2 regions of the Cetobacterium sp. NK01 genome follow, and region 1 is predicted to be linked to the other one. Evidence: riboswitches for the same ligand, from Rfam matches in the RefSeq annotation. Region 1 holds a riboswitch; the other holds the start of a gene.
What was found. A riboswitch is a leader RNA that binds a small molecule or an ion and turns the genes downstream of it on or off. The one in region 1 is predicted to bind S-adenosylmethionine.
Positions count from the first base shown of each region.

Region 2: it holds a riboswitch for S-adenosylmethionine, as region 1 does, so the genes downstream of both, NON08_RS05290 (methionine ABC transporter ATP-binding protein) here and metK (methionine adenosyltransferase) in region 1, are expected to answer to the same signal.

Region 1 is NZ_JANIBO010000001.1:645,285-651,908, reverse strand. Features, by position in the region: gene ileS (isoleucine--tRNA ligase) at 1-423, shown strand, start outside; gene lspA (signal peptidase II) at 443-901, shown strand; gene glyQ (glycine--tRNA ligase subunit alpha) at 913-1,785, shown strand; gene glyS (glycine--tRNA ligase subunit beta) at 1,811-3,886, shown strand; SAM riboswitch class I at 3,941-4,028, shown strand; gene metK (methionine adenosyltransferase) at 4,110-5,264, shown strand; gene NON08_RS03175 (arsenate reductase family protein) at 5,344-5,700, shown strand; tRNA gene NON08_RS03170 (tRNA-Glu) at 5,769-5,843, shown strand; tRNA gene NON08_RS03165 (tRNA-Val) at 5,847-5,922, shown strand; gene NON08_RS03160 (OmpH family outer membrane protein) at 6,008-6,514, opposite strand.
Region 2 is NZ_JANIBO010000001.1:1,040,963-1,047,586, forward strand. Features, by position in the region: gene NON08_RS05270 (replication initiator protein A) at 1-1,744, shown strand, start outside; gene NON08_RS05275 (HPr family phosphocarrier protein) at 1,968-2,231, shown strand; gene ptsP (phosphoenolpyruvate--protein phosphotransferase) at 2,323-4,065, shown strand; gene NON08_RS05285 (alanine racemase) at 4,148-5,197, shown strand; SAM riboswitch class I at 5,268-5,355, shown strand; gene NON08_RS05290 (methionine ABC transporter ATP-binding protein) at 5,432-6,439, shown strand; gene NON08_RS05295 (methionine ABC transporter permease) at 6,429-6,624, shown strand, end outside.

The DNA of each region.
Region 1 (6,624 bases):
GATTGGTATGTAAACAATGATCAATACTTAAATGATGAATTAGATACAAAGTGGGAAGAGATTGTAAAGTTAAGAAAAGATGTTAATAAAACATTAGAGTTAGCAAGACAAGGTGAAAATAAGATAATAGGAAACTCTTTAGATGCAAAAGTTATTTTAAGTGCAGATAATGCAGAGTTAGTAAAATTCTTAGAAGATAATAAAGAGATTTTAGAAGAGGTATTTATCGTTTCTCAATTAGTAATTGCTAATGAAAAAGATGATTCATTTGTAAAAGGTGAGGAGCAAGAAGCTTTATTTGTAAAAGTTGAGCATGCAGATGGAGAGAAGTGTGAAAGATGTTGGAAATACTCGACAGAGTTAGGAACTAATCCAGAGCATCCAACAGTGTGTCCAAGATGTACGACAGCACTAGCTGATTAATTATTCAAAGAGGTGAGCTGTGTTATATATAGGGATAATATTTTTATTAGTTTTTCTAGATCAAATATCCAAATATGAAGTCGATACATGGTTAGTAGAAGGTCAAACTTTCCCAATTGTGGGAGAGTTTTTCCATCTTACATATGTAAAAAATAGAGGTATTGCTTTTGGAATGTTTCAAGGTAAATTAGATATAATCTCTATTTTAACTGTTTTAGTAATAATTGGATTAGGATTTTATTTTTTTAAAAATAGAAAAAAGTTATCAGTTATAGAGAGGTTAGGGTATTCATTTATTTTAGGTGGAGCGATCGGAAATATAATAGACAGAATTTATAGAGGTTTTGTTATTGATATGATTGACTTTAGAGGTATATGGGTATTTGTATTTAATTTAGCTGATATTTGGATAAATATAGGAGTTATTTTAATAATAATAGATAGCTTGCTAGATAGTAAAAGGAAAAAGAAAGATTAGGAGGAAGTGAAATGACATTTCAAGAGATGATATTTGCTCTTCAGCAGTATTGGAGTTCAAAAGGGTGTATCATTGGGAATCCATACGATATAGAAACAGGAGCTGGAACATTTAATCCGAATACATTTTTAATGTCTTTAGGACCAGAACCATGGAATGTAGCATATGTTGAGCCATCAAGAAGACCAAAGGATGGTAGATATGGAGAAAATCCAAATAGAGTTTATCAACACCATCAATTTCAAGTTGTAATGAAGCCATCACCAGATAATATTCAAGAACTTTATTTAGAATCACTAAAAGTTTTAGGAATCGATCCTTTAAAACATGATATTCGTTTTGTTGAAGATGATTGGGAGTCACCAACATTAGGAGCATGGGGATTAGGATGGGAAGTATGGTTAGATGGAATGGAAGTAACTCAGTTTACATATTTCCAACAGGTTGGAGGATTAGAGTTAGAAGTTGTTCCTGTTGAAATAACATACGGATTAGAAAGATTGGCATTATATATTCAAAATAAAGAAAATGTGTATGATTTAGAGTGGGCACCAGGAATTAAATATGGAGATATGAGATATCAGTATGAGTATGAAAATTCAAAATATTCATTTGAAGTAGCAGACTTAGAGAGTCACTTTAGATGGTTTGATGATTATGAAAAAGAAGCTGATAGAGCATTAAATGAAAATTTAGTAATGCCAGCATATGACTATGTTTTAAAATGTTCTCACACATTCAACGTTCTAGACTCAAGAGGAGCAATCTCTACAACAGAGAGAATGGCTTATATTTTAAGAGTTAGAAACCTAGCTAAGAGATGTGCAGAAGTATTTGTACAAAATAGAAAAGAACTAGGATACCCTTTACTGAAAAAAAAGTAAAAGGAAAAAAGAGGAGGAATAGAAAGTGAGATTACTTTTTGAAATAGGAATGGAAGAGTTACCTGCAAGATTCCTTGTTCAAACTCTAAAAGAGATGAAAGAGAACTTAGAAGGTAAGTTAAATGAAAAAAGAATAAAATTTGATGAAATAAAAACTTTTGGAACACCAAGAAGACTGGTTGTTTTAGTAGAGGGATTGGCAGAAACTCAAGAAAACTTAGATATCTTAAATATGGGACCTGCAAAGCAAGTTGCTTTTGGTGAAAATGGAGAGATTTCAAGAGCAGGATTAGGATTTGCTAAATCTCAAGGCGTAGAAGCTACAGATTTAGAAATCATAGAAACTCCTAAAGGGGAGTATATAGCAGTTAGAAAGTTTTTAAAAGGTGAATGTACAAAAGCTCTACTTTCTGATCTTTTAAAAGAATTGGTACTAGAGATAAACTTCCCTAAATCAATGAAGTGGGGAATGAAAAAATTAAAGTTTGCTAGACCAATTCAATGGTTTTTAGCTTTAGTAGATGGAGAAATAGTAAATTTTGAAATAGAAGGAATAAAAAGTGGAAGAGCATCTAGAGGACATAGATTCTTTGGAAGTAATTTTGAGGTTTCTACTATTGATGAATATTTTGAAAAAATAAAAGAAAATAATGTAATTATAGATGTTGAAGAGAGAAAGAACTTAATTAAGAAACTTATAAAAGAAAAATGCGAGGATTCTAATGAGCAAGTTTTAGTAGATGAAGATTTATTAAAAGAGGTTGCAAACTTAGTTGAATATCCATATCCAATAGTTGGAACATTTAATTCTGATTTCTTAGAAGTACCTCAAGATGTTTTAATTATATCTATGCAAGTTCACCAAAGATATTTTCCTATTTTAGATTTAGAAGGAAAACTTTTACCTAAATTTGTTGTAATTAGAAATGGTATTGAAGATTCTGAACAAGTTAGAAAAGGAAATGAGAAGGTTTTATCTGCGAGACTTGCTGATGCAAGATTCTTCTACCACGAAGATTTAAAGAAGCCTCTAGTAGAAAATGTTGAGAAATTAAAACAAGTTGTATTCCAAAAAGATTTAGGAACTATATATAACAAAATTGAAAGATCTCAAAAAATAGCAGATTATTTAATAGAAGCTACAGGAATGGAAACTAGAAAAGAAACGATTGATAGAACAATTTTACTAGCAAAAGCTGATTTAGTTTCTAATATGATTGGAGAAAAAGAGTTTACAAAACTTCAAGGATTTATGGGAGCAGACTACGCACTAAAATCAGGAGAGTCTGAATTAGTAGCAAAAGGAATTGAAGAACACTATTATCCAAGATATCAAGGAGATTTTTTACCAAAAGGTGTAGAAGGAATTATAGCAGGAATATCTGATAGAATAGATACTCTTTGTGGATGTTTTGGTGTTGGAATAATTCCAAGTGGTTCTAAAGATCCGTTTGCTTTAAGAAGAGCAGCTTTAGGTATTGTAAATATTGTTTTAGATTCAAATTTAAATATTTCTTTAAAGGCTTTAGTAGAAAGAGCTTTAGACACACTTGCTGCTGCAGGAGTATTAAAAAGAGATAAAGCTGAAGTTTTAAATGAAGTAATGGAGTTCTTTAAGCAAAGAGCACTAAATGTATTTACAGAAATGGGATATTCAAAGGATATTGTATCTGCAGTTGTAGATAAGAGTTTTGACAACTTGGTTGATACTTTATTAAGAATAAAAGCAGTTGATGAATTTACAAAAATGGATAGCTTTAATAACTTAGTTTCATTAATGAAAAGAGTTGGAAATATCTCTAAAGGATTTGAAGGAGTTATGGTAGATCCGAACCTTTTAAAAGAAGAGATAGAGAAAGAACTATTTGATAAATCTCAAGAAGTTGCAAGAGATGCAAAAGAGATGTTAGTTGCTAAAAATTATATAGGATACTTAAATGTACTTTTATCAACTGAAGATATTATCAATAGATACTTTGAATCTATAATGGTAATGGACAAAGATGAGGTTATAAAAAATAATAGATTATCACAACTTAATTATATTGCGACAATCTTTAATAAAATGGTCAATCTAACATTAATTGAAGAGAAAAAATAAAAAAATATTGACTAATTAATACAAATAATATATAATTTAATTACAAAAAAAACAAAATCATCAAGAGAGACTGAGGGACTGGCCCTATGACGTTTCAGCAACCTACCGAAAGGGTGTGGTGCTAATTCCAGAAAGATGACTTATAGAGGATACAAGCCTTTTATCTTTCTGGAGAGATAAAAGGCTTTTTTTATCTCTTTTGATAAATATTTAGGAGGAAACAATGAAAAATTTAATTTATTTCACATCGGAGTGTGTATCACCAGGACATCCAGATAAAATAGCAGATCAAATATCAGATGCGGTATTAGATGCGTGTATAAAAAATGATCCATCAGCAAGAGTAGCTTGTGAAGTGTTTTGTACAACAGGACAAGTAGTAGTTGGTGGAGAAATTACAACTACAACTTATATAGATATACAAGATATAGTTAGAAATAAAATTAATGAAATAGGATATAAAAATGGAATGGGATTTGATGCAGATTGTGGTGTATTAAATGCAATTCATTCACAATCACCAGATATAGCTATGGGTGTTGATATTGGAGGAGCAGGAGACCAAGGTATTATGTTTGGTGGAGCGGTTAAAGAAACACCAGAATTAATGCCATTAGCATTAGTTTTAGCAAGAGAAATTATCGTTAAATTAACAAGATTAACAAGATCGAAGGATTTAATGTGGGCGAGACCAGATGCAAAATCACAAGTGACGTTAGCTTATGATGAAAATGGAAAAATAATAGGTGTAGATACTGTAGTTGTATCGGTTCAACATAATCCAGATGCAACTCAAGAAGAAATCCACCAAGATGTTAAAGAGTTAGTTATAAAGCCGGTTTTAGAATCATATAATTTAAATGCTGAAGATGTTAAAAACTATCATATAAATCCAACAGGAAGATTTGTAATTGGTGGTCCTCATGGTGATACAGGATTAACTGGAAGAAAAATAATCGTAGATACTTATGGAGGATTCTTTAGACATGGTGGTGGAGCATTTTCTGGAAAGGATCCATCAAAAGTTGATAGATCTGCAGCTTATGCAGCAAGATGGGTAGCTAAAAATATAGTTGCTGCAGATTTAGCAGATAAATGTGAAATCCAATTATCTTACGCAATTGGAGTAGTAGAACCAACGTCTATAAAAGTTGAAACTTTTGGAACAGGAAAAGTAGATGAGATAAAATTAGCAGAAGCTGTAAAAAAAGTATTTGATTTAACTCCAAGAGGAATTGAGAGAGATTTAGAACTTAGAAGCGGAAAGTTTAATTATCAAGATTTAGCTGCTTTTGGTCATATAGGAAGAACAGATTTAGATTTACCTTGGGAAAGAGTAAATAAAGCTGAAGAATTAAAAAAATATTTAAATAGATAAAACTATACAAAAAAGGAAGGAATTAACTTCCTTTTTTTTCATTTTAATGGTAAGCTATAGAAAAAAGAGGTGAAATAATATGAAATATTTATTTGTTAATTATCCAAAGTGCTCAACATGTATAAAAGCTAGGAAATGGTTAGAGGAAAATGGAGTTGAATTTGAATCAAGACATATTGTTGAAAATAACCCAACTAAAGAAGAGTTAAAAAAATGGATAGAACTAAGTAAACAACCCATAAAAAAATTTTTTAACACAAGTGGAATTCTTTATAGAGAAATGAATTTAAAAGAAAAGGTAGCAGAGAATAATGAGAATGAGCTTTTAGATATTTTATCTACAAATGGAATGTTAGTAAAAAGACCGTTGTTGGTGGGTAAAGATGTAGTTTTAATAGGGTTTAAAGAAAAAGAATGGGAAGTTTTAAAAAAATAAAAAACTTATTGACATTTTATAAAAAAAATGGTATTATAGTTATGTAGCAACAACGCAAAAGCGCAGTTGCCCCGTTCGTTCAGTGGTAAGGACAATAGATTTTCACTCTATAAACAGGGGTTCGATTCCCCTACGGGGTACCATTTGGAAGCATAGCTCAGTTGGGAGAGCACCTGCCTTACAAGCAGGGGGTCACTGGTTCAAGTCCAGTTGTTTCCACCATATAAGTTATTAAAAGCACGTTAGTGCTTTTTTTTTATTTTTTATAAAAAAATAAAAAAGGCTATAATTATATTTATAACCTCTTTTACAGTTGCTTTTTTAAAAGATTAGTTGTATCTAATTTATAAGATTCTTTATTATTTAAAAAATTAATTACATCTTCCGTTAAATCTACACCACCATAAATTGTTGCACTTTTTTCAATAACCATTTCTAAATTTTTTTGTTTTCCAATTAAAATGGCGACAGAATCAATTTCAAATTTTATATCGTATATAAAATTTTGTTGATCTTCTTGAAAAGCTCTTTCAGAGGTTTCAATTTTTTCTTGAAATTGTTTTTTTAAATCTAATAATTTTTTTTTGTCATCCTCTGTTATTTTTGATTTTGATTTTATAATTTTTTCTTGTTCTAATAGACTTTGTCTAAGCCCTTCAATTTCTGAATTCAACTCTATTCTTTTACTTTCAAGTTTATCTTCCATTTCAAAACGTTTGTTGTATTGACTAAAGATATATTCAGAGTCAATAACTCCAATATTGAGTGCAAAGGCTGAAGTGGTTATAAAAAGCAATAGAAATAAAACATTCATATAATTACTCCTTTTTGTGGAATTTTATTCTTATTATACATTATTTTGTTAATATTTGATATAATATTTAAAAGAAAAATAAAAAGAGGGTGGAAACTTGAATAAAAAAC
Region 2 (6,624 bases), 400 kb from region 1:
TATAGAAGTTAGAGAAGTTATAATAAAAGAAACTGGAAATTTTTTAAATTTAAAAGATAATGTTATAAATATACCGGTAGAAATGATTGTTTTTCCATTTTTTACTCCACAAAAGCAAAATAAAAGAGTTAATTTTCAATATTCTTTTGAAGATTTAGGGGTAACAATGTACTGTACATTAGTTGCGAAAGATTCAAAAGATAAGGTTTTTCAACCCTCAATATTTGAAGAAAAAATTTATACGTATTTAATTTCAACATATGAGGCTAAAAAAGATTTGGAAGATGAAGATGAATATATAGAATTTGAAATTTCGGATTTTATAGTAAATTTTTTAGGTAATAAAATGAATAGAACTTATTATACAAAAGTTGAGCAAGCATTGAAAAATTTAAAAAATACAGAATATCAATTCATTGTTTCAAATCATACAAAATTAGGAAAATATAAATTTGAAGATGAAGAGTTTAAACTTTTAACTTATCAAAAATTAAAAAAAGGAAAAAAAATTTATTATAGAGTAACTTTGAATAAAAATATTAGAAAAAAAATTAGTGATAAAAGATACATAAAATATAATTCAAAAGCGTTAATGGAAATTTTAGCAAAAGATCCGATAGCTGGAAGAATTTATAAATATATTAGTAAGATTAGATATGAAAAACAAGAGGATAGAATAAATTTAAGAACAATAGCAGCAATTATTCCATTAAAAACTGAACAAACAACAGAAAGAGTTAATAAAAATGGAGATACAAAAACATATGTTCTTTGTAGAATGAAACAAGTTTTAAAAAGAGTAGAAAAAGCTTATGATATTTTAGTTGAATTAGGATATGTAGAATATTATGATTCATATCAAGATAAAGAGGAAGATACATATTATATAATATATAAATTTAATAGTGAAAAAGATGGAGAATGTCATGTTTCATCATTTATAGAAACAAATAAATCAAATAGGCCAAAAGAAATAACATATTCTAAAGAAAAAGAAAGATATATAGAAAGACCTAATTTTAATAGTGAAGATATAGAAGAAGCTGAAATAATAGAAGCTGTAGAAGAAAAACCTAAAAAAGAAAAAATAGAAAAAGAAATTCTAAAAATAGAAAAAAAATTAGTAGAAAAAAAAGAAATAGTAAAAAAAATAGAAAAGAATAGTGAGTTTATATATCCAGAAGAAGTTATAAAAAATATACAAAAAGCAAAGAAAAATATATATGTTTCAAGATCTTGGGATAAAAGAACAGATACTAAAATTAAGAAGATTTTTATAGAAGAAGGAGAAATTATATTAATTGAGGTTTTAAAAATTATATATAAAAATTTGAATTCAAACATAAAAACAACTTTAGTTCAGTATATAAATGGTGTTCTAAAAAACCTCTTAAGTCAAGAGAGCGATGTATCAAAACAAAACTTAACTCTTTTTAATAATATTGTTAAGGAAAAGGGATTAATTAGTAAAAAGAAGATTAATCAAGCTAGAAGGACAGTAAAAAAACCAGTGATAAATAGCTTAAAAGAATTAATTGATGAAACTGATATATCTGTAGATATTTTAAAGGTTTTTGATGAATATGATGAGTATGAAAAATTAAAAATAGAAGAACAGGCTATTAAACTTTGCTCTTTAGAAGAGAATATTGATGTGAATTTTTTACTTACTATGAAAAGGAAATCAAAAAAAATCTATTTTAATACAATAAAGAAATATATTGAGAGAGTTATAAATGAGTAGATTTAACAAAATGTTTAATATGTTAAATCAGAGTGTATAAAATAGTTAAAATATCATAAAATACACAATTAAAGACTTAAAAATGAACATTTTTTGGCAAAAAAACAATTCAAAATAAAAATTGACAAAATTTTGAAAATTCAGTATTCTATATTAGAATAATAGATTTAAATTTTATGTTTTTATAATAATAAACAATAAATGTAGAAAGGTGAGTAGGATTATGGTAAGTAAAACAGTTGAAATTAAAAACGAAACAGGACTACATACAAGACCTGGTAACGAATTTGTAAGTTTAGCAAAAACATTTACATCTCAAATTGAATTAGAAAATGAAGAAGGAAAAAAAGTAAAGGGAACATCTTTATTAAAATTACTTTCTTTAGGAATTAAAAAAGGTGCAAAAATAACAGTTCATGCTGCAGGAGAAGATGAGAACGAAGCAGTTGAGAAGTTAGCTCACCTACTTGAAAATCTAAAGGACTAATGAATAGGACGATAGTTTAAAGTGTGAGAAGGATGGGGGTGACTCTGTCCTTTTTTTTGTCAAAAAAATTAAATTTTGGGAGAGATAAGATATGAGAAAATTTGTAAAAGGTATAGATGCATCTCCAGGGGTAGCAGTAGGAAAGGTATTTTTATATAAAGAAGAAGAACTTTTTATAGATAAAGGAGAATGCTCAAATGTTGAGATTCAAAAAGAAAAATTAATCGAAGGTAGAGACAAAACAAAAGAGCAGCTATTAAAAATAAGAGAAAAAACAGCAAGACAATTAGGTGAAGATAAAGCTGCGATATTTGATGGACATATAACATTATTAGAGGATGAGGATTTATTTGATGAAGTTATCGAACTAATTGAAGATGAAAAAATAACAGCAGAAAATGCTTTAGAGCAAGGTATCAGCGGATATTGTGATATGTTAGCAAATTTAGAGGATGAGTATTTAAGAGAAAGAGCAGCAGACTTAAGAGATATAGCAAAAAGATGGTTATATAACATTGTAGGAATTGATATTGTGGATCTTTCTTCGCTTCCAGCAAATTCAGTTGTTGTAGCAAGAGATTTAACTCCATCTGATACAGCTCAATTAGATTTAAAAAATGTTGTAGCATTTATAACTGATATTGGAGGAAAAACAGCTCATTCATCTATAATGGCTAGATCTTTAGAAATTCCAGCAGTAGTAGGAACAGGAAATATAACTGAGTTAGTAACAAATGATGCACCAATTGTAGTAGATGCATTGTCTGGAGATGTTATAATTAATCCAACTGAAGAAGATATTGAAAAATATTCTAAAAAAAGAGAGAAATATTTAGAAGAAAAAGAGTTATTAAAACAGTTAAAGGATAAAACAGCTACATCAAAAGATGGAAAAACAGTTGGAGCTTGGGCAAATATTGGATCACCAAAAGATGTTGCAGGAGTTTTAAGAAATGGAGCTAATGGAATAGGACTTTATAGAACAGAATTTTTATTTATGGCAAATGATAGATTTCCAACAGAAGATGAGCAATTTGAAGCATATAAAATTGTTGCTGAGTCAATGAAAGATGAAAATGGAAAATCTTATCCAGTAACAATAAGAACAATGGATATAGGTGGAGACAAATCATTACCTTATATGGAGCTACCACATGAGGAAAATCCGTTCTTAGGATGGAGAGCTCTAAGAATATGCCTAGATAGACCTGAAATCTTAAAAACACAGTTTAGAGCGCTTTTAAGAGCATCAGCATTTGGATATATTAAAATAATGTTACCTATGGTAATTTCAATAGAAGAGTGTAGAAAATCAAAAGCTCTATTAGAAGAGTGTAAAGCTGAATTAAGAGCTGAAGGAATAAAGTTTGATGAAGATATTCAATTAGGAATTATGATTGAAACTCCAGCTACAGCATTTAGAGCTAAGTGGTTTGCACAAGAAGTTGACTTCTTCTCAATAGGAACAAATGACTTAACTCAGTATACGTTAGCAGTAGATAGAGGAAATGAGAGAATATCTCATTTATATGATACATACAACCCTGGGGTTTTAGCAGCAATTAAAGCAGCAATAGATGGAGCTCATGAAGGTGGAATTTCTATATCAATGTGCGGAGAGTTTGCAGGAGAAGCTAGAGCAACAGCTTTATTATTTGGAATGGGATTAGATGCATTCTCAATGTCAGCTATTTCAGTTGCAAGAGTAAAGAAAAATGTAATGGCTATAGACAAAGTTTCAGCAGAAGCTTTAGTTGAAAGAGTAATGTCAATGAGTACAACAGAGGATGTATTAGCAGAAATAGATAAATATAATGAAGAAGTATTAGGATAAATCCTTTAAAAGGTGAAACAAAGTTTCACCTTTTTTTATTTTTAGGGTATACTATTATAAAAAAATAATAGGGAGAGTGGTTATGGGGTTAAAAGATTTTAAAGTAAAAGTTTTTAAAGAGAATATTCTACATAACTATCACTATCTAAAAGAACTTAGAAATAAAGATATAATAGCTGTTGTAAAAGCTAATGCTTATGGTCATGGAATAGAAAATGTAGTTAACTTTTTAGCTGATGCTGGGTGTAGGTATTTTGCCGTGGCAAGAGAGTGTGAAGCTGAAAAAATTTTAAAGTTAAAAATAGCTGATATAAATATAATTATTTTAGAAACTATTGATGAGTTAGAATTTATAAAAAATAATAAAAATGTTCAAATGGTTGTTAATAGTTTAAAAGAATTAAAAGAACTTTTAAAAAATGGGATTTCAACAAAACAACTACATTTGAAATTAGATTTTGGATTTGGAAGAAATGGGGTTATAGAAGAAGACTTTGATAGTTTAAAAAAATTGGTTATAGAAAAAAATTTAAAATTTAAAGGATTTTGTACACATGTATTTGCAGCAGATTATGATGATATGATTTTAATAGAAGAACGTTTTTCTCAAATGTTAATGGAGTTAGGAAAAGAAAGATTTGAAATCATTCATATACAAAATAGTGCAGGAGTGATATCCATAGAAGGTAAAAATTGTACTCATATAAGATGTGGAACAATTCTTTTTGGACTTCAAGAAATAGGTTACTATGATCCTTGTATAAAAAGAGCTTTTAAATTAACAGGAAAAATTTTAGGAGTAAAAAGTTTAAAAGATTTAAAATATATTGGATATGAAAAAAAAGAGAATATAGAGATAGGAAAATATAAAAAAATTGCAAAGATTCGTTTAGGATATGGAGATGGATTTTCAAAAAGAAGCGAAGGTATTATGTCTATAATCAATAATAAAAAGTTTAAAATAGTTCATATTAGCATGGATAGTTCATTTATTTTAGTGGATGATTCAGTAAAAGAGGAGGATTTTGTAGAGATATTTCATGATTTAGAAGAAAGTATAAAACATTTAAAAGTCCCTCATTATGAATTTTTATCTTGTATAAATGATAGAATAAAAAGGGAGCTTATATGACTATAAACAAAAATAAAATTTTATTTTAAAAAAATATTGACATTTTTTTTCAAATAAGATATTATACATCAAACCATCAAGAGAGACTGAGGGACTGGCCCGATGACGTTTCAGCAACCTACCATTAAGGTGTGGTGCTAACTCCAGATAGATGGGAGAAGTAGAAGTCTTGTTTACTTACTCTCATCTTAATTAAAGATTAAGATGGGAGTTTTTTTTATACGGGAGGATAAAATGATTACTTTAGAAAAAGTGAATAAAATTTATAATAATGAGTTTCATGCTGTAAAAGATGTTTCTTTAAAGATTGAGAAAAGTGAAATATTTGGAATTATTGGATTAAGTGGAGCTGGAAAATCCTCTTTAATAAGATTATTTAATGGGTTAGAGCCATTGACAACAGGAAAAATAGAGATTGAAGGAGTAGATTTATCAAAACTTTCAAAAAAAGAACTATTAAATAAAAGAAAAAAAATTGGAATGATATTTCAACATTTTAATTTATTAAAATCTAGGACAGTTAAAGAAAATATAGCATTTCCTTTAGAAATTGATGGTTGGTCAAAAGTAGAAATTGATGTAAGAGTTAAAGAACTTTTAAAGTTAGTAGAACTTGAAGATAAAGAGGAATTTTATCCGACTCAACTCTCTGGAGGACAAAAACAAAGAGTCGCAATAGCTAGAGCCTTAGCTAATAATCCAGATGTTCTCTTATCAGATGAAGCAACATCCGCTTTAGATCCAAAAACTACAAAGTCTATATTAAAATTAATTAAAGATATTCAAAAAAAAATGGGATTAACAGTTGTCTTAATAACTCATCAAATGGAAGTTATTAGAGAAATTTGTGACAGAGTAGCTGTTATGTCAAACGGTGAAGTTGTAGAAACTGGAAAAACATATGAAATATTCTTAAGTCCAAAAACAGAGATTACAAAAGAATTAATATCATATGTTCCACCTCAAGAAAAAGAGGAGATTGATTACATAAAAAAATCTGGAAATAAAGTTATAAAATTAATGTTTTTAGGCTCAGTAGCAGGAGATCCCATATTATCTAAAGCTGTAAAAAAGTTTAATATAGATATAAATGTCTTAGGCGGTGCAATTGATCTTTTATCAACTATGCAGGTAGGGCATTTAATGGTTGAATTAATAGGAGATATGGATAAACAAAATGAAGCAATAGCTTGGTTTCCAAGCTTAGATGTAGGAGTGGAGGTTATTTACGATGGTATTTAATATGCTAGTACAAGCGACGATAGAGACAATATATATGGTTTTATTATCTGCTGTAGTTTCATTAGGAATAGGATTTCCTTGTGGAATTTTAGCAGCAATTACATCAGATGGAAATATATTTGAAAATAGAGGAATAAATAGAATTTTGAATGGAATTATAAACGTGACAAGATCATTTCCGTATA